2 regions of the Pseudomonas sp. SH10-3B genome follow, and region 2 is predicted to be linked to the other one. Evidence: predicted binding sites of a transcription regulator. Region 2 holds the regulator's gene; the other holds the start of a gene.

Region 1 (18,400 bases), on a different contig from region 2:
CGCGAAATTGTCCTGATTAACATCACTGGTGAAGACCGCCCAGGTCTTACCGCAGCCATTACCGGCGTTCTGGCCCAGGGTGGTGTGAACATTCTCGACATCGGCCAGGCAGTGATCCACGACACGCTGTCGTTCGGCATCCTGGTGGAAATCCCCAGCACCGAGCAGGCCTCGTCGGTGCTCAAGGACATCCTGTTTACGGCGTATAAGCTCGATCAGCAGGTGCGTTTCACCCCGGTATCCGAAGAGGATTACCAGCAGTGGGTGGCCGGCCAGGGCAAGAAGCGCCATATCGTGACGCTGTTGACCCGTAAGGTCACCGCCGAACAGCTGCAGCGCGTCAGCTCCATCACCGCGCAGTATGGTTTGAACATCGACCATATCGACCGTCTGTCGGGCCGCATGCCATTGGACACCCCCGCCGACAAGGGCAAGGGCTGCATCGAGTTCTCCGTGCGCGGCGAACCGGCCGACCCGCAGGCCCTGCGCGCCGAATTCCTCAGCGTGGCCCAGGAGCTGAATGTCGATATCGCCTTCCAGGAAGATTCGCTGTTCCGCCGCAATCGCCGCCTGGCGGTGTTCGACATGGACTCCACGCTGATCGAAGCCGAAGTTATCGACGAATTGGCCAAGGCGGCCGGCGTGGGTGAGCAGGTGTCCGCGATCACCGAGCGCGCCATGGCCGGCGAATTGGATTTCCGCGCCAGCTTCAAGGAGCGCCTGGCCTTGCTCAAGGGGCTGGACGTGAGCGTGCTGGACTCCATCGGCGCGTCGCTGCGCCTGACCGAAGGCGCCGAAACCTTGTTCGCCGAACTCAAGCGCCTGGGCTACAAGACTGCGATCCTGTCGGGCGGCTTTACCTACTTCGCCAAGCAATTGCAGGCCAAGCTGGGCATCGACTATGTGTTCGCCAACGAGCTGGAAGTGGTGGATGGCAAGGTGACCGGCGTGGCGGTTGAGCCGATTGTCGATGCACAGCGCAAGGCGGATCTGCTGAAGGAATTGGCCCACAAGGAAGGTTTGCGTCTGGAGCAGACCATTGCGGTCGGTGACGGCGCCAACGACTTGCCGATGCTGGCAATTGCTGGTTTGGGCGTGGCGTTCCGCGCCAAGCCATTGGTCAAGCAATCGGCCAAGCAGGCGATTTCGACCTTGGGGTTGGATGGCGTGCTGTATCTGCTGGGCTTTCGCGACCGCGACGGTCAGCTGTAACTGACTAAATGTGGGAGGGGGCTTGCCCCCGATGGCTGTGGTTCAGTCACTGATGTGTTGACTGATACCCCGCTATCGGGAGCAAGCCCCCTCCCACATGGGGGTCGGTGTCAGGCTTTAGGTAAAGCGATACCTTGGCCCATCTGCACCGGCGAACCCGCCACCAATTCTTCTGCCCACTTCACCTGATCCGGCCCGAACAGCACGATCGCAGTCGAGCCCAGCTTGAAACGACCCAACTCCGCACCCTTTTCCAGATGGATCGGCGCGCGTGCGGCTTCGTCATAGCGGAAGGTTTTCAGCTCGCGTTTCGGCGGGGTGACCAGTCCGGCCCATACCGTTTCAATCGACGCCACAATCATTGCGCCCACCAATACCACGGCCATCGGGCCGCGTTCGGTGTCGAACAGGCAGACAACACGCTCGTTACGCGCAAACAACTCTGGCACGTTTTCGGCGGTGGTCTGGTTCACCGAGAAAATCCGCCCAGGCACGTAGACCATTTCGCGCAGGGTACCGGCCAGAGGCATATGCACCCGGTGGTAGTCCTTCGGCGACAGGTAGATGGTGGCGAAGTCGCCGCCCATAAACGGCGCTGCGACCGCTGCATCACCGCCCAACAGTTCCAGCACGCTGAAGCTGTGGCCTTTGGCCTGGAACACACGGCCATGTTCGATAGGACCCAACTGGCTGACCGCGCCATCGGCTGGGCTCAGCACTGCGCCAGGGGTCTGGTCCAGTGGGCGGGCGCCGTCTTTCAGGGCGCGGGTGAAGAAGGCGTTGAAGTGCTCGTAAGCGGTCACGTCTTCTACCAGGGCTTGGGACATGTCCACTTGATAGCGCTTGGCGAACCACGTGGTGAAGGCATTCTTGAACCAGCGCACGCGGCACTCGGCGACGCAACCGGCCAACCGCGACAGCAGGTGGTGCGGCAGCAGGTACTGGCTGAGGATAAACAACTGCTTTTTCATTTACTGTCCTTAAACCTTAAATCTCGACGGGGGTGTCGGGGTGGTTGCCCCATTCGCCCCAGGAACCGGCATAACCTTTGACTCGCGGATAACCGAGCGCCTTGGCCACCAGGTAGGTGAAGCCAGAGCGGTGATGAGTCTGGCAGTGGGTGATGATTTCTTTGTCTTTGGTCAGCCCGAGGTCTTCCAGGATCTGTGGCATGTCGCGGCGGATGCGCAGGTTGCGCGCCTTGTCCATGCCCGCAGTCCATTCGAAGTTCACCGCGCCGGGGATATGGCCGCCTTTGGCCGCGAGCACTTTCTCGCCGGAATATTCCAGCGGCCCGCGCGCATCCCAGATCCCCAGGTCGGCGGCGCCGAGGCGGCTCTGCAGGTATTCGCGGGTAGCGGTGGGGCCATCGTGCAGCGTAAGGCTGACCGGGCCGCCGGCCGGGGCGGGCACATCGGTGGAGAGCGGATGTTTGCCCTCCAGCCACGCCAGCAGGCCGCCATCCAGGTAGTGGTATTTCTGGTGGCCGATCACGTCGAGCAGCCAGATGAAGCGCCCGGCCCAGCCACCGCCTTCGTCGTCATAGACCACATAGGTAGCGTCGGGCGTGTGGCCCAGTTCGCCGAACAGTTTCTCAAGATCGGCCTTGCCGGGCAGCAGGCCGGGTGCCGGCGCCTGGCCCAGTTGGGTGCGCTTGGGGTCAACGAAATGCGCGCCGGGGATGTGCCCTTCGGCGTAGCGGGCGGCACTGGTGAGGTCCACCAGAATCAGGTGTTCGGCATCCAGTTGACCGAGCAGGTCACTGGATTCGATCACCAGCGGCAAGCCAGAGAAGTCAGGCATGTGAGGTCTCCTGGGCACAAATGTCGGCGATTAAAGGACGGCGATTGTAGCGCAAGCATCAAGCGCTGCGGTTGGTAAAGCTGTGCAGGGCTTTCTCGATGCATTGGGCGGTTTTACCGAAGGCCTGCACGGTGGTTTCCGAGAACGGCCCGCCGCCCTGGTCGGCGACCATCACCATCACCACGCGACCGTTGCAGCTCATGGAGCGCAACAACAGGTGCTCGCCAGTGAACAGGCGGCGCAGGATCGGCGGCAGCAGTGCCGAGAACTGGGCGTGGTTTTCCGGCGTTAAGCGCACCTGGGCGGACTTCTCCAGCAGGCGCTGCAGCAGCGTGCTGTTGACCACATCCAGGCTCAGGTTGGCGGCGTCCTTCGGCAAGCCGTCGGCCTGATGTACGCGCAAGGTGCTCAGGGCGCGATCGGCCATAAACAGCAGGACGCGCTGCATACCGCTGGCCACCAAGGCTTCCTTGGCGCATGTGGTCAAATGCATGGCGTTGGCAAAGCGGCTTGGCTCCACCAGCAGTTCGGTACAACGCTTGCGCCAGACGGCCAGCGCTTCGGCGGTGGGCGGTGGTGCCGGCAGCAGGCCGCGATGAATTTTTTGCACATGCCACGGCCAGATCAGCGACAGCGCCGGGTGCCAGAGATCGGGCATCAAGGTGTCGCGGGCACTGGTGACGGCTTGCTGGTGGGCCTGTTGCTGCACTTCGCTCAGGGGCTGTTGCAGGTACAGCGCGGTGAGGTATTGCCAGCGCTGGGTGTGCGGGCAGGTCCAGGACTCCTGGGCCGACATCGCCAAGCCGTTGGCCAGCAGCACCGTGTTGGCCGGCTGGTTCAGCCAGCGGCGCAGGTTGGGTTCGGCGTCGAGTAATTGCTGGTGACGCAGTGGGTCGTCTTCGCGAGCGATATGCAGTGCCTTGACCAGCAAGCGCTGCTCGTTCCGCAGCAGGGTATACCCCTGAGATACCCAGATCGGCAGGTGCCAGGTCTCGGTCAGGCCGAGGCACAGGTCCAGCAGGCGTACGCCGAACAATGCCTGCTCGACCTTGCGTGCCGACTCGCCTTTGTGGATGACCCGCAGTTCCCATTCTTCCAGGAGCTTGGGGTAGGCAACGGCCATCGGCCACAGCGGTGACAGAAACAGCAGGCTGCCCCAGTGAATGTCCTGCCACAGCCGCGCCAGGCGGCTGCCGAACAAGCCGTTGGCTTGTTGCGAGGCGTGCTGGCTGACCAGCAACAGCTGGCGCAACGCAACGGGAATTTCATGGGCTGGCACAGACGGCAGGCGTGCCAGCAGCTCCTCGGCGCGTTTGAGGCCCAGGCGGTTAAGCGCCACTTCGAGGTTTTCCGCCGGTGCCGCGAGGCTGCCATGGGTGTGGCTGTTGGCCTCGCGCATGACGCTGAGTACAAGGGCCGGGCTGTTTTGCATCAGCTCGGCAATATCTCGCAACGAACTGCGGCTATCGCGGATGGCTTTGCACACGCGGTCGTGGCTGGCCTGGGGGACGGGCAGCAGCACGTCGTCCAGGCGCTTGATCCAAGCGGCGAGAGAAGTAGGTTTTGCAGTTGGGACTGTCGTTTCATTAGCCATGATTGGGGCGCGATCATCACTTGCGGTCAACACGCCCGGAGCGGGCCGAACTGGCTTTTCGCCTTAACGGGCTATAGTCTGGCGCAGTTTTGCCGATAAGTAGAACAAGAGTTTTCCAGTTCCCCCAAATATGTCCATGAACCCGACGGCGCAAGTACTCATCTCCTATGGCTAAAATTATCGGCATTATCGTCGTCTTCGCGAGCGTGCTCGGCGGGTACGTCCTGTCCCACGGTAAAATTGCGGCACTGATCCAGCCTTTCGAGGTGATGATTATTGGTGGTGCGGCACTGGGCGCCTTTTTGCAGGCGAACCCCGGCTACATGACCATGCACGTGATCAAGAAGTCGCTGGGCATGTTCGGTTCGCGTTTCACCCACACCTTCTACCTGGAAGTGTTGGGCCTGGTTTACGAGATCCTCAACAAAAGCCGCCGCGAAGGCATGATGGCCATCGAGGCCGACATCGAAGACGCTGCGGCCAGCCCGATTTTCGCCAAGTACCCGGCGGTGCTCAAAGATGAGCGCATGACCGCGTACATCTGCGATTACCTGCGCATCATGTCCTCCGGCAACATGGCTCCCCATGAGCTGGAAGGCCTGTTCGACATGGAGTTGTTCAGCCTCAAGGAAGAATTGGAGCATCCTTCCCATGCCGTAACCGGTGTGGCCGACGGCATGCCCGGCTTCGGTATCGTCGCGGCGGTACTCGGTATCGTGGTGACCATGGCCTCCCTGGGCGAAGGTGACCAGGCGGCCATCGGTATGCACGTAGGTGCGGCGTTGGTAGGTACCTTCTTCGGTATTCTCGCGGCTTACGGCTTCTTCGGCCCGCTGGCGACCTCCCTGGCCCACGACGCCAAGGAAGAAATCAACCTGTACGAGTCGATCAAGGCCAGCCTGGTAGCCTCTGCTTCCGGCATGCCGCCTTCGTTGGCGGTGGAGTTCGGTCGCAAGGTGCTGTACCCGAAGCATCGCCCAAGCTTCGCCGAGCTGGAACAAGCGGTTCGCGGTCGCTAAGCCATGGAAAACAACCAGCCGATAATCATCAAGCGCGTCAAGCGCTTCGCTGCGGGGCACCATGGCGGCGCCTGGAAAATCGCCTTCGCCGACTTTGCGACGGCGATGATGGCGTTCTTCCTGGTGTTGTGGCTGATGTCCACGGCCACACCTGAACAGAAGATCGCCATCGCCGGCTATTTCAAGGACCCGATTGGTTTTTCGGAAAGCGGCACGCCCTTCGTGATCGACCTCGGCGGCTCGCCGCAGCTGGCGCCTGAGCGCACCATCAACCCGGAAGTCAAAACCGAGGCGCCGCAGGAGAAAATCCCGATCGAGCGCGATACTGTCGAGGCCATGGCCGAGCAGGTCGAGCAGGAGCGTCTTGAGCTGTTGCTGCAGGAATTGCAGACCAAGGTCGAGGAAAACCCGCAACTGCTGAAGTTCAAGGATCAGATTTCGTTCGAGATCACTCCGGATGGTTTGCGCATCCAGATCACCGATGCCGCCAACCGGCCGATGTTCGACTCTGGCAGCGCGCGCTTGAAGCCGTACTTTGAAGACATCCTGCTGGCCATGGCCGACACCATCAAGGCGGTGCCGAACAAGATCAGCATCAGCGGCCACACCGACGCCAAGCCGTATGCGGGCCAGGGTGACTTTGGCAACTGGGAGCTTTCAGCCAACCGCGCCAACGCGGCGCGTCGAGCGCTGGTGGCTGGCAGCTATCCGGATCCGCAAGTGGCACGCGTGGTGGGTTTTGCGTCTTCGCAACTGTTTGATGCGAAGGATCCGTTCAACCCGATCAACCGTCGCATCGATATCGTCGTGCTGACCAAAAAGGCCCAGCGTGCGATTGAAGGTGATCAGCCGCCACCACAACCGACCCCGGGAGCAGGTGCGCCGGGTGAAGTACCGGCCGATCCACATGCCATTCCGCCAGGACAGGAGCCATTGCCGGCCCATGAGCTGCGGCAGAAGCTTAATCTGTTTGATGACGGCGGCGTGAAAGACCCGACGGTACCTGCGACGGGTTCATAAGCCATAAACAACAAGGCCGCGATCATCGCGGCCTTGTTGTTTGTTTAGTAACTGCTTTCCGGCAAGCTCGCAATAATCGACCGATAGCTGTTCATCCGCTGCTGCTGCACGCGGCCATCTTCCAGCGCCTTGAGCAGGGCACAGCCTGGCTCGCGATCGTGCTTGCAGTCGCGGAAGCGGCAGGTGCCGATCAGGTCGTTGAATTCGATAAAGCCCGCTTCCACATCGCTGCGGCTGACATGGCCGAGGCCGAATTCACGGATACCTGGGGAGTCGATCAACTCACCGCCGCCCGGGAAGTGGAACAGCCGCGCCGTGGTGGTGGTGTGGGTGCCCTGGCCGGACAGCTCCGACAACGGGCCCACGCGGGTGTCGACTTCCGGCAGCAGGCTGTTGACCAGCGAAGATTTGCCCACGCCCGACTGGCCGACAAATACGCTGATGCGTCCGTCCAACTGCTGTTGCAGCTGTTCCATGCCGTTGCCGTGATGCGCCGAGACTTCCAGCACTGGGTAGCCCAGGGTGCGGTAGACCGCCAGCAGCGCGTTGAGCGCCGGGGCATTCTGCTCGTCGATCAGGTCGAATTTGTTCAGCAGCAACAGCGGGCGAATGCCGGCATGTTCGGCCGCCACCAGGTAGCGGTCGATCAGGTTGGCATGAGGCTCGGGCAACGGTGCAAAGACGATGACGATCATGTCGACGTTGGCCGCTACCGGCTTGAGCTGGCCGCGGCTGTCGGGGCGGCGCAGTTCGGTGGTACGCGGCAGCTGGGCGACGATCACGCCGATGCCCTGGTTGCCGGCACGCCAGACCACCTTGTCGCCGGTTACCAGCGCAGGCAGGTTGGCACGCAAGTGGCAGCGGAACACCTGGCCCGCGAGCTCGCCTTCCAGCGCCTCGACTTCGACCTGCACACCAAAGTGCGCGATCACCAGGCCCGTTTGTTCGGGCCCCAGGTCGCCGCCCTCGAGCGCGTCCACGGCGGAGGATTCGCGTTTGGCGGCGCGTGCGGCGCGCTCACCTTGAATCTTTTCGATGCGCCAGTTTTGGCGACGATTGAGCTGGCGTTTGGCCATTGGTGTTCCGTGTCGATAATGCAAAGGTTAGGTAAAACGGTCGCGAGTCTAGCACGGCCCCGCCTGCTAAACTGCGCAGCTACGCCAAGGTGCCAAGAGAATCAAGCCATGCAAAACCCACAGAACCTGATTTGGATCGATCTGGAAATGACCGGTCTGAACCCTGACACCGACGTCATCATCGAGATGGCGACCATTGTCACCGACAGCAACCTCAACACCTTGGCCGAAGGTCCGGTGATCGCGATCCACCACAGCGACGCCGTGCTCGCCACCATGGACGAGTGGAACACCCGCACCCACGGCAACTCCGGCCTGACCCAGCGTGTGCGTGACAGCCGCATCAGCATGGCCGAAGCCGAAGCCGAAACCATTGCCTTCCTGGAAAAGTGGGTGCCCAAGGGCAAGTCGCCGATCTGCGGCAACAGCATCTGCCAGGACCGCCGCTTCCTTTATACCCACATGAAGGCGCTGGAAAGCTACTTCCACTACCGCAACCTGGACGTGTCCACGCTCAAGGAACTGGCCGCGCGCTGGGCGCCGGAAGTCAAAGACAGCTTCCATAAAGGCAGCACCCATCTGGCGCTGGATGACATTCGCGAGTCGATCGCCGAGCTGCAGCACTACCGCAAGCATTTTATCAAGGCTTGAAACGGAGGCGGCTGACCGGGCGCCTTCGCAGGCAAGCCAGCTCCCACACTTGAATGTATTCCCAGGTCCAAGTGTGGGAGGGGGCTTGCTCCCGATGGCAGGCAACTCGTTTTATCGCCAAACGCCCCCTTTTGGTGCCATCAGCAAATGATTAGACTGCCGGCCTCTTTGCAAGGATCGCCATCATGCTGCTGATGCTCTACCTCATCGCCATCACCGCCGAAGCCATGACCGGCGCCTTGTCCGCCGGTCGGCGCGGCATGGACTGGTTTGGCGTGGTGTTGATCGCCTGCGTGACGGCGTTGGGCGGCGGCTCGGTACGTGATGTATTGCTCGGCCATTACCCGCTGACGTGGGTCAAACATCCGGAATACCTGGTGCTGACCTCCGTCGCGGCGCTTGTGACGATCTTTATCGCGCCGTTGATGCGCCATCTGCGCTCGCTGTTCCTCGCGCTGGATGCCGTGGGCCTGGTCGCGTTCACGCTGATCGGCTGCATGACCGCCCTGGAAATGGGCCACGGCATGCTGGTGGCATCGGTCAGCGGGGTGATCACCGGCGTCTTCGGCGGCATTCTGCGGGATATTTTCTGCAACGACATTCCGCTGATCTTCCGCCGTGAACTGTACGCCAGCGTGTCATTCCTCGCTGCCTGGTTCTACCTGCTGTGCCTTTACCTGGAGTTGCCGAGCGAGCAGGCGATTCTGCTGACCCTGTTCAGCGGCTTTCTATTGCGCCTGCTGGCGATTCGATTTCACTGGGAAATGCCCAAGTTCGTCTATAACGACGACGTGCACTAGCGTGCTGCGTGTTGGTTCAGCGCCCATTCCACATGTTCGCGCACCAGCTCCGATGGGTAATCCCGACGCGCCTTCAAGGCTTCCAGCACCGGAATGCTCGACGGCGCGTTGCCCAGGCCCACCGCCAGGTTGCGCAACCAGCGTTCGTAACCGGCGCGGCGCAACGGTGAACCTTCGGTACTGCTGAGGAATTTATCCTCATCCCACATAAACAGTTCCGCCAGCTCGGCGTTGTCCAGGTTGTGCCGTGGCTTGAAATCGCTTTCGGCAGTGGGTCGCGCGAAACGATTCCACGGACAAACGATCTGACAGTCATCGCAGCCGAATACCCGGTTGCCGATCAGCGGGCGCAGGTCTTCAGGGATCGCGCTTTTGAGTTCGATGGTCAGGTAGGAAATACAGCGCCGGGCGTCCAGTACATAGGGGCCGACAAACGCATTGGTCGGGCAGACATCCAGGCAGGCGGTGCAGCGGCCGCAGTGTTCGGTACTGTGCGGCGGATCGACCGGCAGCGGCAAATCCACAAATAGCTCGCTCAGGAAGAAATAACTGCCGGCCTTGCGATTGAGCACCAGGGTGTTTTTACCGATCCAGCCCAGTCCGGCTTGTTCGGCAATGGCTTTTTCCAGCACGGGCGCGCTGTCGACAAAGGCGCGAAAGCCGAAAGGGCCGATCTGCGCCTGGATACGGTCGGCCAATTGCTGCACGCGCTTGCGGATCAGCTTGTGGTAGTCGCGGCCCAGGGCATAACGGGAGATGTAGGCTTTTTCCGGTTTTGCCAGCAGTTGCGCCATCTGCGTGTCGCCGGGCAGGTAATCCATGCGCAGCGATACCACGCGCAGGGTGCCCGGTACCAGTTCGTCCGGGTGCGAGCGTTTGCTGCCATGGGCGCCCATGTATTCCATCTCGCCGTGGTAGCCCGCGTCGAGCCAGCGTTGCAGGTGCTGTTCATGCTCAGCCAGGTCCAGGCCGCTGATGCCGACTTGTTGAAAGCCCAGCTCGCGGCCCCAGTCTTTGATCGATTGGGCGAGGGCGGGCAGATCGGAAGTAATAGCGGGCATGAGACACGGGAAACCACAGGTTAGATGCGTATAATTCTGCCAGACATCGGAGCTTGAAGACGCATGCCGCAGACAAAACACGAAATAACCGACGTTCAGCCTTTGTTGCACGGCCATTTGCCGCAACTGGCTGCGCGTTCCCCGGACGCCCATAAAGGCCAGTTCGGTCACCTGCTGATGATTGGCGGCGACCGGGGCTTTGGCGGCGCCGCGCTGCTCGGCGCCGAAAGCGCCTTGCGCAGTGGTGCGGGCATGGTGTCCCTGGCCACTCGCCTTGAGCACGTGCCGGCCGCGTTGGCACGTGTGCCGGAAGTCATGACTGTCGGCGTGAGTTCGGCCAACCAGTTGATGGGCTTGCTGGAAAAAATCTCGGTGATCGTGATTGGTCCCGGCCTGGGCGAAGCCGCCTGGGGTAAAAGCCTATTGTCTGTCGCGGCCAATGCCCGGCTGCCGCAAGTCTGGGACGCCGATGCTCTCAATCAGCTGGCAGTTGGCAGCGTGAGCCTGCCGGCCCATTGCGTGATTACCCCGCATCCGGGGGAGGCCGCGCGCTTGCTGGGGATTTCGACAGCCGAGGTTCAGGCCGACCGTCTTAAGGTGGCGCGCGCGCTGAGCCAGAAATTCAATGCAGTGGCTATCCTCAAAGGTGCTGGCAGTTTGATTGCCAGTCCGGACGGGCGTGTTTCGCGCTGCGATCAAGGCCATCCGGCGATGGCGACGGCAGGCCTCGGTGACGTTTTGGCCGGCCTGGTGGGCGCGTTGCTGGCCCAGGGCATGCAGGCTTATGAGGCAAGCTGCCTGGCCGTCTGGCTGCACGCCACCGCCGGGGATCGCCAGGGCAGCTTTGGTCGCGGGCTGGCCGCCAGCGACCTGATACCCGCCATTCGTCAATTGCTGGAGGAACAGTCGCCGTGTCTGAAGTAATCCTTTTCCTGGCCGATGAAGAGGCCATGGTCGCGTTAGGTCAGCGTATTGCCCAGGTCACGACCGGGTCAGGCCTGATCTTTCTTGAAGGCGACCTGGGGGCGGGCAAGACCACGCTGTCCCGGGGCATCATTCGTGGGTTGGGTCATACGGGGGCGGTAAAGAGTCCCACGTTCACCCTGGTTGAGCCCTACGAGATCGGCGCAGTGCGGGCTTTCCACTTCGACCTCTACCGCCTGGTGGACCCCGAAGAACTCGAGTTCATGGGTATCCGGGATTACTTCGATGAAGAGGCGTTGTGTCTGATTGAGTGGCCAGATAAAGGCACAGGCTTTTTGCCAAAGCCGGACCTGACCATTACCATTACGCCGCATGATCACGGACGTCAGCTGAAGTTGTTGCCCCAGGGCGCGCGCGGTGAGTCGTGGTGTGCCGCTCTGGCTTTGGAATTCAAATAATTGGTGGGGTTAGGTATGCGCTTTCGCGCGTTGGTTGCTGTCGTAGGGGTGTTGCTTGCGGCAATGACTGTCAATGCTCTGGCTGCTTCACAGGTGAAGAGTGTTCGCCTGTGGCGAGCGCCGGATAACACGCGACTGGTGTTCGACCTGTCTGGCCCGGTCCAGCACAGTGTCTTTACCCTCACGGCGCCTGATCGCCTGGTGATCGACATCAATGGTGCGACCCTGGCCGCGCCGTTGAAAGTGTCCACCGCCAACACGCCGATTACCGCCATGCGCTCGGCGCAGCGCACGCCGACTGACCTGCGCGTGGTGATCGACTTGAAAAAGGTCGTGACCCCGAAAAGCTTCTCCCTGGCGCCAAACGCCCAATATGGCAACCGGCTGGTGGTCGATCTGTTCGACAACGCCGCCGATGCCGCGCCGCCGCCTGCGCCAACCCCGGCCGTGGCGACAGTGCCGGCCGTACCGGTCAACCCGTCGCAACCCCAGGTCAAGTTGCCACCGCCGCCGCCAGCCCCGGCCGGCAAACGCGACATTATCGTGGTGATCGACGCTGGCCACGGCGGTGAAGACCCGGGCGCGTCCGGTTCGCGCGGTCAGCATGAGAAAGACGTGGTGCTGGCCATCGCCCGCGAGTTGCAACGCCAGGTCAACGGCATGAAAGGCTACCGCGCCGAACTGACCCGTACCGGCGACTACTTCATTCCGTTGCGCGGCCGTACCGAAATCGCGCGCAAGAAGGGCGCCGACCTGTTCGTCTCGATCCACGCTGACGCCGCACCTTCGGCCGCCGCATTCGGGGCTTCGGTGTTTGCCTTGTCGGATCGCGGCGCTACGTCCGAGACCGCCCGCTGGCTGGCCGACAGTGAAAACCGCTCCGACTTGATCGGCGGGGCCGGCAACGTGTCCCTCGATGACAAGGACAAGATGCTCGCCGGTGTACTGCTGGACCTGTCGATGACGGCTTCGCTGACCTCCAGCTTGAACGTCGGCCAGAAGGTGTTGAGCAACATCGGCCGCGTGACCTCGTTGCACAAGCAGCGTGTGGAGCAAGCCGGGTTTATGGTGCTGAAGTCGCCGGATATCCCATCGATCCTGGTGGAAACCGGATTTATCTCCAACGCCAATGAAGCCTCGAAGCTCGCCAGTGCCAGCCACCAGCAGGCATTGGCACGTTCCATCAGCGCCGGCGTGCGCCAGTTCTTCCAGCAGAATCCGCCGCCGGGCACCTATATTGCCTGGCTGCGCGACTCCGGGAAAATCGCCCAGGGCCCGCGTGACCATCGCGTGCAGCCCGGCGACACAGTGGCCATGCTGGCCGTGCGTTTCCAAGTCTCGGCCGCGTCCTTGCGCAGCGCCAACAACCTGAAGACCGATGAGTTGAAAATCGGCCAGGTGTTGACCATCCCTGGCACTGAATTGGCGGCGCAGTAATGAGCGAATCAGTCTTGAACAGCGGGTCGCGCATTGAATTGCTCAGCCCGCGCCTTGCCAACCAGATTGCGGCGGGCGAGGTCGTTGAACGGCCGGCATCGGTGATCAAGGAGTTGCTGGAGAACAGCATCGACTCCGGCGCCAAGCGCATCGATGTCGATGTGGAGCAGGGCGGCGTCAAGCTGCTGCGCGTACGCGACGATGGCAGCGGGATCTCCTCCGATGACCTGCCGCTGGCCCTGGCCCGTCACGCCACCAGCAAGATCCGCGACCTCGAAGACCTTGAGCGCGTGATGAGCCTGGGCTTTCGGGGTGAGGCATTGGCCTCCATCAGCTCCGTGGCGCGCCTGACCCTGACGTCGCGTACCCGTGATGCCGAGCAGGCCTGGCAGGTGGAAACCGAAGGCCGCGACATGGCGCCTCGGGTCCAGCCGGCTGCGCACCCGGTGGGCACCTCGGTGGAAGTGCGCGATCTGTTCTTCAACACTCCGGCGCGGCGTAAATTCCTCAAGGCCGAAAAAACCGAATTCGATCACCTGCAAGAAGTCATCAAACGCCTGGCCCTGGCGCGTTTCGATGTGGCGTTTCACCTGCGCCACAACGGCAAGACCATCCTCAGCCTCCACGAAGCCAACGATGACGCCGCGCGTGCACGCCGGGTAGCGGCTGTGTGTGGTGCCGGCTTCCTGGAGCAGGCGCTGCCGATTGAAATCGAACGCAATGGCTTGCGTCTGTGGGGTTGGGTCGGTTTGCCGACCTTCTCCCGCAGCCAGGCGGACTTGCAGTATTTCTTTGTGAATGGCCGGGCGGTGCGCGACAAGCTGGTGGCCCATGCGGTGCGCCAGGCTTATCGCGATGTGCTGTTCAACGGGCGGCATCCGACGTTTGTGTTGTTTTTCGAGGTCGACCCTTCGGTGGTCGACGTTAACGTGCACCCGACCAAACACGAAGTGCGCTTCCGTGACGGGCGCATGGTGCATGACTTCCTCTATGGCACCTTGCACCGTGCCCTGGGCGATGTGCGCCCGGACGACCAGCTGTCTGCGCCTATCGTGACCGCAGTAGTACGTCCGAGCGGTCCTGAAGCTGGTGAGTTCGGCCCCCAGGGCGAAATGAGCCTGGCGGCAAACCTGCTGCAATCGCCGCCACCGCAACCGAGCTACACGGCGCCGGGCTCTGGCTCAGGGGCGGGTTATCAGTACCAATACACACCGCGTCCGCAATCGGTCGTACCGGTGGCCGAGGCGCAGGCTGCCTATCGTGAATTCTTTGCGCCGTTGCCAGGTGCCGAGCCGGGCGCAGTGGCCTTGCCGGAAGGTGGTGGTGATATTCCACCGCTGGGCTACGCGCTGGCGCAGCTCAAGGGCATCTACATCCTTGCGGAAAACGCCCATGGCCTGGTGCTGGTGGACATGCACGCCGCTCACGAGCGGATCATGTACGAGCGCCTGAAAATCGCCATGGCCAGTGAAGGCCTGAGTGGCCAGCCGTTGCTGGTGCCGGAATCCCTGGCCGTCAGCCAGCGTGAGGCCGATTGCGCCGAAGAGCACCACAGCGTGTTCCAGAAATTGGGCTTCGAACTGCAACGCCTAGGCCCGGAAACCCTGGCGATTCGCCAGATTCCCGCGCTGCTCAAGCAGGCCGAAGCCAACCGGCTGGTGGCCGACGTGCTGGCCGATCTCATGGAGTACGGCACCAGCGACCGCATCCAGGCGCACATCAACGAACTGCTCGGGACTATGGCGTGTCACGGCGCTATCCGCGCCAATCGCCGCCTGGCCCTGCCGGAAATGAACGGCCTGCTGCGCGACATGGAAAACACTGAGCGCAGCGGCCAATGCAACCACGGCCGACCGACCTGGACCCAAATGGGCCTGGACGATCTGGACAAACTGTTCCTGCGCGGTCGTTGATGAGCGCCTTGCCCCCCGCAATCTTCCTGATGGGCCCCACGGCCGCCGGCAAGACCGACCTGGCCATCGAGCTGACCAAGGTGCTGCCCTGCGAGTTGATCAGTGTCGACTCTGCCCTGGTTTACCGGGACATGGACATTGGCACCGCCAAGCCCTCAAAAGAGCTGCTGGCACAGTATCCGCATCGGTTGATCGACATCATTGACCCGGCCGAGAGCTATTCGGCGGCAGATTTTCGCACCGACGCCCTGGCCGCCATGGCCGAGATCACGGCGCGCGGCAACATTCCGCTGCTGGTCGGCGGCACGATGCTTTACTACAAGGCTTTGCAGGAGGGGTTGGCCGATATGCCGCCCGCCGATGCCCAGGTGCGCGCCGAACTCGAAGAAGAGGCTGCGCGCCTTGGCTGGCAAGCCCTGCACGACCAGTTGGCTGTGGTCGATCCGGTATCTGCCGCGCGCATTCACCCCAATGATCCTCAGCGCCTCAGTCGCGCCCTGGAAGTCTGGCGTGTCAGCGGTCAGACCATGACTGAACTGCGGCTGAAACAAACTGCGCAAAGTGCTGACGCAGGCGCATCTGGACAGTCACAATTGCCCTATACTGTGGCGAATCTGGCCATCGCTCCGGCAAATCGCCAGGTGCTGCATGAACGAATTGCACAAAGATTCACAATTATGTTGGAACAGGGGTTTGTGGACGAGGTCGTAGCACTGCGTTCAAGAGGTGACCTGCATCCAGGGTTGCCTTCGATACGTGCTGTAGGCTACCGCCAAGTCTGGGATCATCTGGATGGCAAGCTGACGTCAGCCGAAATGCAGGAGCGCGGCATCATCGCCACGCGCCAATTGGCGAAGCGCCAGTTCACCTGGTTGCGCAGCTGGAGCGATTTGCACTGGTTGGACAGCCTGGACAGCGACAATCTGTCACGCGCCTTGAAATACTTGGGAACGGTCTCCATATTGAGCTGAGTCCTTGCAATTGCCGTCTATCCTTGGGGGTGTGACGGCCATGAGCTATTTATTTTCCGATTTTTTATTATTGATCCTTAAAGGAGTGCGGCACATGTCAAAAGGGCATTCGCTACAAGACCCTTACTTGAATACTTTACGTAAAGAGAAAGTGGGGGTTTCCATCTACCTGGTCAACGGTATCAAGCTGCAAGGCACGATCGAGTCGTTCGACCAGTTCGTGATCCTGCTGAAAAACACCGTCAGCCAGATGGTTTACAAGCACGCTATCTCGACAGTGGTTCCAGTTCGTCCAATCCGTCTGCCTAGCGCAGCAGGTGATGATGCAGCTGACGCTGAGCCAGGTAACGCCTGATAGGAGTCTCCTTTGTTCTTTGAGCGCCACGGTGGTGGTGAGCGAGTAATCCTCGTTCACTTGGATGGACAGGACCCTGAGGCGCGCGAAGATCCGCAGGAGTTTCAGGAGTTGGCAAATTCGGCCGGCGCCGAGACCGTTGCGTTTTTTAACGTGCCGCGTCATCGGCCAACCGCCAAATTCCTGATTGGCAGCGGCAAGGTCGAGGAACTGCGCGATCTGGTCCACGCCGAAGAAGCCGATCTGGTGATCTTCAACCATACCCTCACGCCCAGTCAGGAACGTAACCTCGAACGTGTTTTCGAGTGTCGCGTGATCGACCGCACCGGTCTGATTCTCGATATTTTCGCCCAACGCGCCCGTACCCATGAGGGCAAGCTCCAGGTAGAACTGGCCCAGCTTGATCACATGAGCACCCGGCTGGTTCGCGGTTGGACTCACCTTGAGCGTCAGGGTGGCGGTATCGGCATGCGGGGCCCGGGTGAAACCCAGTTGGAAACCGACCGACGCCTGCTGCGGGTTCGCCTGCGTCAGATCAAGGGCCGACTGGAGAAGGTGCGCAGCCAGCGCGAGCAATCGCGACGTGGCCGTTCGCGTGCCGATATCCCTACCGTATCGCTGGTGGGCTATACCAACGCCGGCAAGTCCACGCTGTTCAACAACGTGACGAAATCGGACGTGTACGCGGCTGACCAACTGTTCGCGACCCTCGACCCGACCTTGCGCCGTCTGGATATCGACGACCTGGGGCCGATTGTCCTGGCCGACACCGTGGGTTTCATTCGTCACTTGCCCCACAAGCTGGTCGAGGCGTTTCGGTCTACGCTCGAAGAGTCGAGCAACTCCGACCTGCTGTTGCACGTGATCGATGCGGCCGAACCGGATCGCATGTTGCAGATTGAACAGGTCATGGTCGTGCTGGGCGAGATTGGCGCCCAGGACTTGCCGATCCTTGAGGTCTATAACAAACTCGATTTGCTTGAAGGCGTCGAGCCACAAATCCAGCGCGACGAGAACGGCAAACCCCAGCGGGTCTGGCTGTCGGCGCGTGATGGCAGTGGTTTGGAGCTGCTTGAACAAGCCATTGCCGAATTGCTCGGCAGCGATTTGTTTGTCGGCACCTTGCGCTTGCCTCAGCGTTTTGCTCGACTGCGTGCACAGTTTTTCGAGCTGGGCGCGGTACAGAAAGAAGAATACGACGAAGAAGGTGTCAGTTTGCTGGCCGTTCGATTGCCGCGCTCGGAGCTCAATCGGCTGGTCAGCCGTGAAGGCGTAGTACCGACAGAGTTCATCGAACAACACACTTTGCAATAAAAGCCTCCGAAAGCGGTTGTGCCGCAGTAGCAGGCATTCTGTAGCATTGGTCGGCGCGCCGTGGGTGCGTCTTTGCTTTATCAGATGGAGAGCGCTATGGCTTGGAATGAGCCGGGTGGCAACTCGAATAATCAGGATCCTTGGGGTGGTAAGCGCCGCAATAATGGCGACCGCAAGGGGCCACCAGATCTCGACGAGGCCTTCCGAAAGCTGCAGGAAAGCCTGAATGGGTTGTTCGGTGGTGGAAAAAAACGTGGTGGTGACGAAGGTGGTCGCACAGGCAAGGGCGGCGGCTATGGCCTGCTGGGCCTGGGTCTTGTCGTGCTGGCGGCCGTATGGCTGTACAGCGCCGTATATGTCGTGGACGAGCAGGAGCAAGCCGTGGTGCTGCGCTTCGGCAAGTACTACGAGACTGTCGGTCCTGGCCTGAACATCTATTTCCCGCCGATCGACAAGAAGTACATGGAGAACGTCACGCGTGAGCGTGCCTACACCAAGCAGGGCCAGATGCTGACCGAAGACGAGAACATCGTCGAAGTGCCGTTGACCGTGCAGTACAAGATCACCAACCTGCAGGACTTCGTGCTGAACGTTGATCAGCCGGAAATCAGCCTGCAACACGCAACCGAAAGCGCCCTGCGCCACGTGGTGGGTTCCACCGCCATGGACCAGGTGCTGACCGAAGGTCGTGAGTTGATGGCCAGCGAAATCAAGGAGCGCCTGCAACGGTTCCTCGATACCTATCGCACCGGTATCACCGTCACCCAGGTGAACGTACAGAGCGCTGCGGCA
Region 2 (12,817 bases):
AAGACATCCATCAGAGGCAGGCCTCCACCAGATGCTTGCCGATGTCATCCAGGCTGTAGACGGCGTCGGCCAGGTCAGCTTTGACGATGGCCATGGGCATGCCATAGATCACGCAGCTGGCTTCGTCCTGGGCCCAGATCGCACTGCCGCCCTGCTTGAGCAGGCGTGCGCCTTCACGGCCGTCGGCGCCCATGCCGGTGAGCACCACCGCCAGAACTTTGTCGCCGTAGGACTTGGCCGCCGAACCGAAGGTGATGTCCACGCACGGCTTGTAGTTAAGGCGTTCATCACCCGGCAGGATTTTGATCGCGCCACGGGCATCGACCATCATCTGTTTGCCGCCTGGGGCCAGCAACGCCAGGCCAGGGCGCAGGATGTCACCGTCCTCGGCTTCCTTGACGCTGATGCGGCACAGCTTGTCCAGGCGCTCGGCAAACGCCTTGGTGAAGGCGGCGGGCATGTGCTGGATCAATACGATCGGCGCCGGGAAGTTGGCCGGCAATTGAGTCAACACGCGTTGCAAGGCGACCGGACCGCCGGTGGAGGTGCCGATGGCGACCAGCTTGTAGGCCTTGCGCTTGGGCGCAGGCGAATGGGCAGCAGAGGCTGCCGGCGTGCGAACCGGCGGTGCGGCAGGCCGTGCAACCGGCGCAGGCGCCGGGCGGTTGAACGACGAACTGGTCGGTGCAGCCGGTGCAGCCACCGGTGCCGGCGCAGGGGCTGGCGCGCTGAACAGGCTGCGACGGTTGCTGCGGGAAATACTGTGGACTTTCTCGCACAGCAGTTGCTTGACCTTCTCGGGGTTACGCGAGATGTCTTCGAAATTCTTCGGCAGGAAGTCCACCGCACCCGCATCCAACGCGTCGAGGGTCACTCGGGCGCCTTCGTGGGTCAGCGAGGAGAACATCAATACCGGGGTCGGGCAGCGTTGCATGATGTGCCGAACTGCCGTGATGCCATCCATCATCGGCATCTCGTAGTCCATGGTGATCACGTCCGGTTTCAACGCAATGGCTTGATCAATCGCCTCTTTGCCGTTGGTGGCCGTGCCGACCACCTGGATGCTTGGATCGGCGGAAAGAATTTCCGAGACGCGGCGGCGGAAGAAACCCGAATCGTCCACCACCAGGACCTTGACTGCCATAAACACTCCGTTAGGTGGGGCGGGCAAGACCGCCCTGCCCCACCAGAATCAAATACGCCGAGCGGCGTAACGCTTGAGCATGCTCGGAACATCGAGAATCAGTGCGATCCGACCGTCACCGGTAATGGTCGCACCCGACATGCCCGGGGTTCCCTGCAGCATTTTGCCCAAAGGCTTGATGACCACTTCTTCCTGGCCCACCAGTTGATCGACGACAAAGCCGATTCGCTGGGTGCCCACGGAGAGAATCACCACATGGCCCTCGCGCTGCTCTTCATGGGCAGCCGAAGCAACCAGCCAGCGCTTGAGGTAGAACAGGGGCAACGCCTTGTCCCGAACGATCACCACTTCCTGGCCGTCCACCACGTTGGTGCGTGACAGGTCGAGGTGGAAGATCTCGTTGACGTTGACCAGCGGGAAGGCAAATGCCTGGTTGCCCAGCATCACCATCAGGGTCGGCATGATCGCCAGGGTCAACGGCACCTTGATGACGATCTTGGAGCCCTGGCCCTTGGTCGAGTAGATATTGATCGAGCCGTTGAGCTGGCTGATCTTGGTCTTCACCACGTCCATGCCCACGCCACGGCCCGACACGTCGGAAATCTCGGTCTTGGTCGAGAAGCCAGGGGCGAAGATCAGGTTGTAGCACTCGGTGTCGGTCAGGCGGTCGGCGGCGTCCTTGTCCATCACGCCACGCTTGACTGCAATATTGCGCAGAATCGTCGGGTCCATGCCCTTGCCGTCATCGGTAATCGACAGCAGGATGTGGTCGCCTTCCTGTTCCGCCGCCAGGATTACCTTGCCGCCACGGGACTTGCCAGAGGCTTCACGTTCTTCCGGGGTTTCGACACCGTGGTCGACAGCGTTGCGCACCAAGTGGACCAGCGGGTCGGCCAGGGCCTCGACAAGGTTTTTGTCGAGGTCGGTTTCTTCACCCACCAGTTCCAGGTTGATCTCTTTCTTCAATTGGCGCGCGAGGTCGCGAACCAGGCGCGGGAAGCGGCCGAAGACTTTCTTGATCGGCTGCATCCGCGTTTTCATCACCGCGGTTTGCAGGTCGGCGGTGACCACGTCGAGGTTCGACACGGCCTTTTGCATGGCTTCATCGCCACTGCTCAAGCCCAGGCGCACCAGGCGGTTACGCACCAATACCAGCTCGCCGACCATGTTCATGATGTCGTCCAGCCGCGCGGTATCGACCCGTACGGTGGTTTCGGCTTCACTGGCCGGTTTTTCCGCGACCGGTGCCGCAGCGGCACGTGCCGGAGCCGGGGCAGCAGCGGGCGCAGGCGAAGGCTTGGCGGCCGGCGCGGCAGCTTTGGCAGCGGGTTTGGCCGCAACCGGTGCCGCCGTGGCCACGGCAGCAGCCGGGGCGACTTCGGTGAACTTGCCTTTGCCGTGCAAGTCGTCCAGCAGCGCTTCGAATTCGTGATCGGAGATCAACCCATCGTCCGCAGGCTTGGCAGTGGCAGCGGGTGCTGCGGCCGTAGCGGCGACTTCCGGCAAGGCGTCGGCCGCAAAGGTGCCCTTGCCATGCAACTGGTCGAGCAAGGCTTCGAATTCGTCGTCAGTGATGTCGGTGCTGGCAGGCGCGACAGGCGCATCCACCGCAGCTGGGACAGCACCGGCAGGCGCCACGGCGTCGGCCGCGAACTGACCTTTGCCGTGCAACTGGTCGAGCAAAGACTCGAACTCAGCGTCGGTAATGTCTTCGCTGCTCGGCGCGACAGCCGGGGCAACGGCGGCCGGAGCTTCGGCCTCGGCCTTGACGGCACTGAGGGAGTTGAGCAGTTGTTCGAACTCACTGTCCGTCACATCTGCTTCAGGCTCCGCCACCGGTTCCGGTGCGGCTTCGACCACCGGCGCTGCCGTGGTGTCGGCCGGCTCTGCATAGCGCGCCAGGGCGGCCAGCAGTTCCGGCGTGGCTGCGGTGATCGGGGCACGCTCGCGAACTTCGCTGAACATGCCGTTGACCGCATCCAGTGCTTCGAGAATCACGTCCATCAACTCCGAATCAACGTGACGCTCACCCTTGCGCAGGATGTCGAACACGTTCTCGGCGATGTGGCAGCACTCCACCAGCTCATGGAGCTGGAGGAAGCCGGCGCCCCCTTTTACAGTATGAAAACCGCGAAAAATTGCATTGAGCAGGTTCGCATCATCCGGGCGGCTTTCCAGCTCGACCAGTTGTTCGGACAGTTGCTCTAAAATTTCGCCGGCCTCTACAAGGAAATCCTGAAGGATCTCTTCATCGGCGCCGAAGCTCATGTGGGTGCTCCTTAGAAGCCTAAACTGGATAACAGGTCATCTACGTCATCCTGACCTGACACAACGTCTTCACGTTTATCGGCATGAATCTGCGGACCTTCACCCTTGGCGAGATGTTTTTGTGGATCTTTTTCAGAGAGGATCGCTTCGCGGTCATGTTCGATGCCGGCAAAACGGTCGACCTGGCCGGCCATGAGCACCAATTTGAGCAGGTTGCTTTCCACTTCGGTGACCAACTGGGTCACACGCTTGATCACCTGACCAGTCAGGTCCTGGTAATCCTGGGCGAGCAGAATGTCATTGAGGTTGCTGGCAACCGTGCGGTTTTCCTGCTCGCTGCGTGACAGGAACCCTTCGACTCGACGGGCCAGCTCACGAAACTCTTCTGCACCGACTTCACGGCGCATGAAGCGGCCCCAGTCGTTGCTCAGGGCGTGGGCCTCAGTGGCCATGCCGTTAACCAGGGGCGTGGCGTTTTCCACCAGGTCCATGGTGCGGTTGGCCGCCGCCTCGGTCAGCCTGACCACATAGGACAGGCGTTCGGTGGCATCGGTGATCTGCGAAATCTCTTCGGCCTGGGGCATGTGCGGATCAATCTGGAAATTGACGATCGCACTGTGCAGCTCGCGTGTGAGCTTGCCCACTTCCTGGTACAGGCCGCGGTCACGGGTCTGGTTGAGCTCATGGATCAACTGCACCGCGTCGCCGAAATGGCCTTTTTCAAGGCTGTCGACCAACTGGTGAGCATGCTTTTTCAGGGTCGACTCAAAGTCGCCCAGTGACGTTTCTTTATGCTCCATAGCTCCCCCGCGATGGCATTAGCCGTGGATGCGTTCGAAGATCTTTTCGATCTTCTCTTTCAAGGCCTGTGCAGTGAATGGCTTGACCACGTAACCGTTGACCCCGGCTTGGGCGGCTTCGATGATCTGTTCACGCTTGGCCTCGGCGGTCACCATCAACACGGGAAGGCTGCGCAGTTTTTCGTCGGCACGCACGTGGCGCAACAAGTCGATACCGGTCATGCCCGGCATGTTCCAGTCCGTTACCAGAAAGTCGATGCTCCCGCTGTTGAGGATCGGAATCGCCGTCAGGCCATCATCCGCCTCGACCGTGTTTGTGAACCCCAGGTCACGCAACAGGTTTTTTATGATCCGCCGCATCGTTGAGAAGTCATCAACGATGAGGATTTTCATGTTCTTGTCCAATTCGACCTCCAAGCAGTCTTAAACGCGCCCAGCACCTGGACGCGCCATTTCAATCAACAGGCATTACACAACAAGGACTGCCGGGGGCACCACGGGTCGAACCCGCGAAGGCCAATCACCTTCGCGGTATCGCTTTGCAATGCTCCCCACACTGCCTGTCAGCGCGCTCGCCACTCTCCCAAACGCCCCCGCAAGCGGGCCGCGCACTGGCTGTGCAACTGGCTGACACGCGATTCGCTGACCCCCAGGACCTCACCGATTTCCTTGAGGTTCAGCTCTTCGTCGTAGTACAGCGCCAACACCAACCGCTCGCGCTCCGGCAGGTTGGCAATGGCGTCCGCCAACGCCCCCTGGAAACGTTCGTCTTCCAGGTCACGCGACGGCTCCATATGCGCGCTCGCGCCGTCCTCGTGCAGCCCTTCGTGCTCGCCGTCCTGCAACAGGTCGTCGAAACTGAACAGGCGGCTGCCCAAGGTATCGTTCAAAATCCCGTAATAATCGTCGAGACTCAATTGGAGTTCGGCCGCAACTTCGTGATCTTTAGCGTCGCGACCGGTTTTTGCTTCAATTGCCCGAATTGCGTCACTGACCATGCGCGTATTGCGGTGCACCGAGCGTGGCGCCCAGTCACCCTTGCGCACTTCGTCCAGCATCGCGCCACGGATACGGATACCCGCATAGGTCTCGAAACTTGCACCCTTGCTTGCGTCGTACTTGGTCGACACTTCGAGCAGGCCGATCATGCCCGCCTGGATCAGGTCTTCGACCTGGACACTGGCGGGCAGGCGTGCCAGCAGGTGATAGGCGATCCGCTTGACCAGCGGCGCATAGCGCTCGATCAACTCGCCTTGACTGTCACGGGCAGACTTCTTGTACGCGTTATAGCCGTTCGCTGTCATAGCACCGGTCCTGCACTCGTCTGATGCACCAATCGCTCGACGAAAAACTCCAGATGCCCCCGAGGGTTGGCAGGCAACGGCCAGGTATCGACCTTCTGGGCAATAGCCTTGAACGCCAATGCGCATTTGGAGCGAGGGAACGCTTCGTAGACTGCACGCTGCTTTTGCACAGCCTTGCGCACACACTCGTCGTAGGGAACTGCGCCGACGTATTGTAAGGCCACATCGAGAAAGCGATCCGTGACCTTGGTCAACTTGGCGAACAGGTTGCGACCTTCCTGCGGGCTCTGGGCCATGTTGGCCAGGACGCGGAAGCGGTTCATGCCGTAGTCGCGGTTAAGCAGTTTGATCAGGGCGTAGGCGTCGGTGATCGAGGTGGGTTCATCGCAGACCACCAGCAAGACTTCCTGCGCCGCGCGCACGAAGCTGACCACGGACTCGCCGATCCCGGCGGCGGTGTCGATCACCAGCACGTCGAGGTTGTCGCCGATATCACTGAATGCCTGGATCAGGCCGGCATGCTGAGCCGGACTCAGGTGCACCATGCTCTGGGTGCCGGAGGCGGCCGGCACGATGCGGATCCCGCCAGGGCCCTGGAGCAGCACATCGCGCAGCTCACAGCGCCCCTCGATCACATCGGCAAGGGTGTGTTTGGGCGTCAGCCCCAGCAGAACGTCGACGTTCGCCAGCCCCAGGTCAGCATCCAGCAGCATGACGCGACGGCCAAGCTCTGCCAGGGCCAGGGACAAATTCACTGACACGTTAGTTTTTCCGACGCCACCTTTGCCGCCGGTCACCGCGATCACCTGTACGGGATGCATGCTGCCCATTTTATTTCTTTACCTTGTCTTGCTTAGACGCAGGCTACATGGCTTGGCCGCGTGAATCGCTTGCAGACCATCGATGTAGGTACATTTCACGGTGTTCATCGCGCCTCAACCCACCCGCTTTGCCGGGTTGTGGTAAAGGTCGGCGAACATATCGGCCATCGCTTCCTCGCTAGGCTCTTCTTGCATTTGCACGCTCACGGCGCGGCTGACCAACTGATGACGGCGCGGCAGATGCAAATCATCCGGGATCCGCGGCCCGTCGGTCAGGTAAGCAACCGGTAGTTCATGGCTGATAGCCAGGCTCAACACTTCGCCCAGGCTGGCGGTTTCATCCAGTTTGGTCAGGATGCAACCGGCCAGACCGCAACGCTTGTAGCTATGGTACGCAGCGGTAAGAACCTGTTTCTGGCTGGTGGTTGCAAGCACCAGGTAATTTTTTGACTTGATGCCGCGCCCGGCCAGGCTTTCCAGCTGCATGCGCAACGCCGGATCGCTGGCTTGCAGGCCGGCGGTGTCAATCAGCACCACACGCTTGCGCAGCAACGGATCGAGCGCGTTGGCCAGGGACTGGCCCGGGTCGACGTGGGTGACCGGCACATTGAGGATACGGCCCAGGGTCTTGAGCTGTTCCTGGGCGCCGATGCGGTAGCTGTCCATGCTCACCAGCGCGATGTTATTCGCGCCGTACTTGAGCACGTAACGCGCCGCCAGCTTGGCCAGGGTGGTGGTCTTGCCCATGCCGGCAGGGCCGACCATGGCAATCACGCCGCCCTCTTCCAGGGGTTCGATTTCCGGGGTGGCGATCATCCGCGCCAGGTGGGCCAGCAACATGCGCCAGGCCTGGCGAGGCTCTTCGATTTCGGTGGTCAGCGCCAGCAGGTCGCGGGACAACGGGCCGGACAAGCCGATGCGTTGCAGGCGGCGCCACAGGTTGGCCTGTTGCGGTTTGCTGCCTTGCAGCTGGGTCCAGGCCAGCGACCCGAGTTGCACTTCCAGCAGTTCGCGCAGGCCGTTGAGTTCAAAGCGCATCGAGTCGAAGACGCGCTGGTCGACTGCGGCGGCCGGGGCTGGCGCAGCAGGACGCGGCGGTTCGATAAAGGTTGGTTCGACCAGCGGCTCGGCGGCGGTCAGCGGCAGGCCGGCGAACAACTGGCGATTGGTGGTGGCATCGCTGTCGCCACGCATGCTCAGTTCAGCCTGGGCCGAGACGATGCGCGACGCAGTCTTGCGCAGCTCGTCTTCAAGCTCCATGTTCGGCACACGCGGCGCCAACGCCGAGGGGGTGTAATCCAGGGCAGCCGTCAGCTCGACACCGCCGGCAATACGACGGTTACCGATAATCGCGGCGTCGGCGCCCAGCTCATCGCGGACCAGTTTCATGGCCTGACGCATATCGGCGGCGAAAAAACGCTTAACTTGCATAACCCACTACCCTCAGCCGTTGGGCCCTACTGTCGCGACGATAGTCACTTGCTTGTTGTCAGGAATTTCCTGATAAGCCAAAACGTGCAAATTCGGTACTGCCAGACGTCCAAACCGCGACAACATCGCCCGAACCGGGCCTGCCACCAGCAGAATCACCGGTTGGCCCTGCATTTCCTGGCGCTGTGCGGCGTCGATCAACGAACGCTGCAGTTTTTCAGCCATGCTTGGCTCCAGCAGAACGCCCTCTTCCTGGCCTTGTCCCGCCTTCTGAATACTATTGAGCAATATTTGTTCCAACCTTGGTTCCAAGGTGATCACAGGCAGCTCGGAGTCAAGCCCTACAATGCTTTGCACGATTGCGCGGGACAATCCGACGCGCACTGCGGCCACCAGCGCGGCGGTATCTTGACTCTTGGCGGCGTTGTTGGCGATAGCCTCGGCAATGCTGCGAATGTCGCGCACCGGCACCTGTTCGGCCAGCAACGCCTGCAGCACCTTGAGCAGTTGCGACAGTGACAGCACGCCCGGTACCAGCTCTTCCGCCAGTTTTGGCGAAGCCTTGCCCAGCAACCCCATCAATTGCTGGACTTCTTCGTGACCGATCAGCTCATGGGAGTGCTTGTACAGAATCTGGTTGAGGTGCGTGGCGACCACCGTACTGGCGTCCACCACGGTGTAGCCCAGGGACTGCGCCTGGCTGCGCTGGCTGATTTCGATCCACACCGCGTCCAGGCCAAAAGCCGGATCTTTGGCGGTGATGCCGTTGAGGCTGCCGAACACCTGGCCGGGGTTGATTGCCAGCTCGCGGTCCGGGTAGATCTCGGCTTCGGCCAGGATCACGCCCATCAGGGTCAGGCGGTAGGCACTGGGTGCCAGGTCAAGGTTGTCGCGGATGTGCACGGTGGGCATCAGGAAGCCCAGGTCCTGGGACAGCTTCTTGCGCACGCCCTTGATCCGCGCGAGCAACTGGCCGCCCTGGTTGCGGTCCACCAGTGGAATCAGGCGGTAGCCGACTTCCAGGCCGATCATGTCGATAGGCGTCACGTCGTCCCAGCCCAACTCCTTGGTTTCCTGGGCGCGCGCCGGGGATGGCAGCAGTTCCTGCTGGCGCGCCACTTCCTGCAGGGCCTGGACCTTGACCGCATTTTGCTTTTTCCAGAACAGGTAGGCAGCGCCGCCCGCCAGGGCGGCCATGCTCAGGAACGACACATGGGGCATGCCCGGCACGATGCCCATGATCGCCATGATGCCCGCTGCCACGGCCAGGGCCTTGGGCGAGGCAAACATCTGCCGGCTGATCTGCTTGCCCATGTCTTCGGAGCCCGAAGCACGGGTCACCATGATGGCTGCCGCTGTAGATAACAACAGTGATGGCAATTGCGCCACTAAACCGTCACCGATGGTCAGCAAGGCGTACACCTTGCCCGCATCGCCGAAGGTCATGCCGTGCTGGAAGATCCCGACCGCCATGCCGCCGATCAGGTTGATAAACAGGATCAGCAGGCCGGCGATGGCGTCACCGCGCACGAATTTGCTGGCACCGTCCATGGAGCCGTAGAACTCGGCTTCCTGGGCCACTTCCAAACGGCGGGTCTTGGCCTGGTTCTGGTCGATCAGACCGGCGTTGAGGTCGGCGTCGATGGCCATCTGTTTGCCGGGCATGGCGTCGAGGGTAAACCGCGCGCTCACCTCGGAAATCCGCCCGGCGCCCTTGGTCACCACCACGAAGTTGATGATCATCAGGATCGCGAACACCACGATACCGACCACGTAGTTACCGCCGATCACCACCTCACCGAAGGCCTGGATTACCTTACCGGCGGCGGCGTGGCCGTCTTGGCCGTGGAGCATCACCACCCGCGTGGACGCCACGTTCAGCGCCAGCCGCAGCAGGGTCGCCACCAGCAGGATCGTCGGGAACACCGCGAAATCCAGCGGCCGCAGGGCGTAGACGCACACCAGCAGCACCACGACGGAGAGGGCAATGTTGAAGGTGAAGAACACGTCCAGCAGGAACGGCGGCATCGGCAACATCATCATTGCCAGCATGACCAGCAACAACAACGGCACACCCAGATTGCCCCGCGAAAGGTCAGTCAGGGTGCCACGGGCCGTGCTGAACATTTGAGAGCGATCCACCACCGGTATTCCTCGTTTCCTTGAAGCAAACTTTTGACGCCGGGAGGCGTCCTGGAGGCGGTATTGCAAGAAGCCTTCCAACTTTGCTTTTAGTTTCGGACCTCCTCATAAAGGACACAATCCAGCGGGTATAAATCGATTGGACTGTGGGAGGGGGCTTGCTCCCGATTGCTGAGTGTCAGGCACTGATGTTTTGACTGATCCACCACTATCGGGGGCAAGCCCTTTCCACACTTTCGAACGGGGGTAAGCTTTTAAAGAGGTCGTATATTCCCGGCCTGCGGGTCTTTGTGACCTTGCGAGATGTCATATTCCTCTGGCAGTGAGAGAACAATCAAACACCGAGCAATTCCACATCAAAGCAGAGTGTTGCATTTGGTGGGATTACCCCCCCAGCGCCCCTTGCCCCATACCCAAGCTGAGGAGGGATGATCAACCGTCGCTGCCCGCCAACCTTCATTCCTTGCACACCCTCATCCCACCCACGAATAACTTGACCCGCACCCAATGCAAACACGAATGGATCGTTGCGATCACGGCTCGAGTCAAACTTGGCCCCTTGTACGCCATTTTCCCAAAGCCAACCCGTGTAATGAACGCTGACACGCTGGCCAGCCTTGGCTTCAACACCTTTACCCTCTGTCGTGTCCCCATACTGAAGACCGCTGTCGGTAGTGATCATCAGAAATCCCTCCTTCCTCAACAAGATTTACGCACGCCGTGTGCGTTCCGCACCATCAGATCGCGATACCGTGGCGGCGGCTACTGTTAAGGTTGACAGGTAGGAAGTACAACTCACTAGCAAAGGCCCAACGGCCAACTGAGCTTATCGAGGTGAAATCGGGGCCAAATATTGGAGGGGCTTACCCCAGATAGCCGTGTGTCAGGCCAAGGGTAGGCTGCTGATACACCGCTATCGGGGTGTAGAACCGTAGACATCGTTTACATCTGAAACCGGGGACATCGTTTACACATTTGAGGCCTGGACGCGGACGTTTTCAGCCTGAGCACCTTTGGGCCCCTGGGCAACCTCGAACTCTACTTTTTGCCCCTCTTCAAGGGTTCTGAATCCGCCGCTCGTTATGGCCGAGTAGTGCACAAATAGATCGCCCCCACCGTCCTGAGTGATAAACCCAAACCCCTTCTCCGCGTTAAACCATTTCACCGTACCCGTCGCCATTGCCGTTCTCCGTACACTTCAATTAAGGGCCTGCACGGGTGTCGTCAGATCAGTTTGATGTCGCACGCATAGACGCCATCGGGCCGATGAATCATCCGAAACGACACTTTCTGACCCTCCGAAAGCAAGCGCTCACCCGAGCTGCGCGAATCTACTGACACGTCATCGCCGCCACCCTCCGGCGCAATAGAGCCTTTGCCGGTTTGCGGGTCATAAGCTTTGACTCTGCCTTTAAACAACTGCATCACCTCACATCCTGCATCGTAATGCGCAGTGCCTGAAGGCCATAGAACCGCGAGAAGGTGATGCTGGCTACTGTCAAAGTTGACAGGTCGAGGGGAGTTTTCGACGAGCGGTGGCACTATAAATGCGGGAAAGATCAGGAATCGCGACGCAACTCCGGCGGAATCGGCAGATCCTTGAGCGGATCCGGGCGCTTGCCCTTGCCGGCGCGGTATTGGCGAATCTGATAGACATACGCCAACACCTGGGCCACGGCCAGGTACAACCCTGCGGGGATCTCCTGGTCAAGGTCGGTGGAGTAGAAGATCGACCGCGCCAGCTCCGGCGATTCCAGCAGCAGGATGTCGTGGGCCACGGCGATTTCGCGGATTTTCAATGCGGTAAAGTCGCTGCCCTTGGCCAGCAGCATCGGGGCGCCGCCCTTCTCCGGGTCGTACTTGAGGGCCACGGCGTAGTGCGTCGGGTTGGTGATGATTACGTCAGCATCGGGCACCGAAGCCATCATCTTGCGCTGGGACATTTCCCGCTGCAGCTGGCGAATGCGTTGCTTGACCTCGGGACGCCCCTCCTGGTCCTTATGCTCGTCACGCACTTCCTGCTTGGTCATCAGCAGTTTCTTGTGGCTTTCCCACAGCTGGATCGGCGCATCCACCGCCGCGATGATGATCAGCCCGGCGGCCATCCACAGCGCACTCCAGCCCACCACCTGCACGCTGTGGATGATCGCCGATTCCAGCGGTTCATGGGCGATGCGCAGCAGGTCGTCGATGTCCGACGACAACACCATCAGCGCGACGAACAGAATCAGGATGAACTTGGCCAGGGCCTTGAGCAGCTCCACCAGCGCCTTGGCGGAAAACATGCGCTTGAGACCCGCCGCCGGGTTCATGCGGCTGAATTTAGGCGCCATGCTGCCGGCAGCGAACAGCCAGCCACCGAGGGCGACCGGACCGATCAGTGCGGCCAACAGCAAGGTGATCAGGATCGGCTGCACCGCCAGAAGGGCGATCTTGCCCGAGTGCAGCAGGTATTGGCCCATGGAGTCGGGGTTGAGCAACACCTCGCGCGGCAAGGTGAAGTTGTGCTTCATCAGCTCCAGCAAATCCAGCGCCAGCCCCCCGCCATAGATCAACAAGGCACCGGCACCGGCCATCATCGTCGCAACGGTATTGAGTTCTTTGGAGCGCGCGATCTCGCCCTTTTCCCTGGAGTCCTTTTTACGTTTCTCCGTGGGGTCTTCTGTTTTGTCCTGACCACTCTCGCTCTCGGCCATGGCTCAGCGCGCCCGTGCCAGATCGCGTAAGAACTGCAAGGCGTCGGTCGCCAGCGGTTGATACTGATTGAGAATGTCGGCCAGGCCGATCCAGAAAATCCCCATGCCCAATACCAGGGTCAGCGGGAAACCAATCGAAAAGATGTTCAACTGCGGCGCCGCACGGGTCATCACACCAAACGCAATGTTGACCACCAGCAGCGCGGTGATG

The links. The regulator FliA, encoded in region 2, starts transcription of late flagellar genes. The targets are predictions, from matches to a motif close to CTAAAGTTTNNNNNNNNNNNGCCGNTAA.
Region 1: the regulator FliA is predicted to act here: its motif matches at 4,681-4,708, upstream of motA (flagellar motor stator protein MotA).

Annotation. Positions count from the first base shown of each region.
Region 1 is NZ_JAFLXD010000011.1:30,365-48,764, reverse strand. It holds gene serB (phosphoserine phosphatase SerB) at 1-1,212, shown strand, start outside; gene asd (archaetidylserine decarboxylase) at 1,323-2,183, opposite strand; gene J1G35_RS11185 (rhodanese-like domain-containing protein) at 2,200-3,015, opposite strand; gene J1G35_RS11180 (HDOD domain-containing protein) at 3,074-4,609, opposite strand; gene motA (flagellar motor stator protein MotA) at 4,777-5,628, shown strand; gene motB (flagellar motor protein MotB) at 5,632-6,648, shown strand; gene rsgA (small ribosomal subunit biogenesis GTPase RsgA) at 6,693-7,724, opposite strand; gene orn (oligoribonuclease) at 7,833-8,375, shown strand; gene J1G35_RS11155 (trimeric intracellular cation channel family protein) at 8,558-9,175, shown strand; gene queG (tRNA epoxyqueuosine(34) reductase QueG) at 9,172-10,236, opposite strand; gene J1G35_RS11145 (NAD(P)H-hydrate dehydratase) at 10,300-11,160, shown strand; gene tsaE (tRNA (adenosine(37)-N6)-threonylcarbamoyltransferase complex ATPase subunit type 1 TsaE) at 11,148-11,618, shown strand; gene J1G35_RS11135 (N-acetylmuramoyl-L-alanine amidase) at 11,634-13,055, shown strand; gene mutL (DNA mismatch repair endonuclease MutL) at 13,070-14,968, shown strand; gene miaA (tRNA (adenosine(37)-N6)-dimethylallyltransferase MiaA) at 14,968-15,939, shown strand; gene hfq (RNA chaperone Hfq) at 16,034-16,294, shown strand; gene hflX (ribosome rescue GTPase HflX) at 16,307-17,608, shown strand; gene hflK (FtsH protease activity modulator HflK) at 17,705-18,400, shown strand, end outside.
Region 2 is NZ_JAFLXD010000016.1:909-13,725, forward strand. It holds gene J1G35_RS14165 (flagellar motor protein) at 1-11, opposite strand, end outside; gene J1G35_RS14170 (chemotaxis response regulator protein-glutamate methylesterase) at 11-1,144, opposite strand; gene J1G35_RS14175 (chemotaxis protein CheA) at 1,193-3,412, opposite strand; gene J1G35_RS14180 (protein phosphatase CheZ) at 3,424-4,212, opposite strand; gene J1G35_RS14185 (chemotaxis response regulator CheY) at 4,231-4,605, opposite strand; gene fliA (RNA polymerase sigma factor FliA) at 4,776-5,516, opposite strand; gene fleN (flagellar synthesis regulator FleN) at 5,513-6,346, opposite strand; gene flhF (flagellar biosynthesis protein FlhF) at 6,452-7,768, opposite strand; gene flhA (flagellar biosynthesis protein FlhA) at 7,781-9,910, opposite strand; gene J1G35_RS14210 (FKBP-type peptidyl-prolyl cis-trans isomerase) at 10,245-10,592, opposite strand; gene J1G35_RS14215 (cold-shock protein) at 10,878-11,090, opposite strand; gene J1G35_RS14220 (cold shock domain-containing protein) at 11,135-11,335, opposite strand; gene flhB (flagellar biosynthesis protein FlhB) at 11,470-12,606, opposite strand; gene fliR (flagellar biosynthetic protein FliR) at 12,610-12,817, opposite strand, start outside.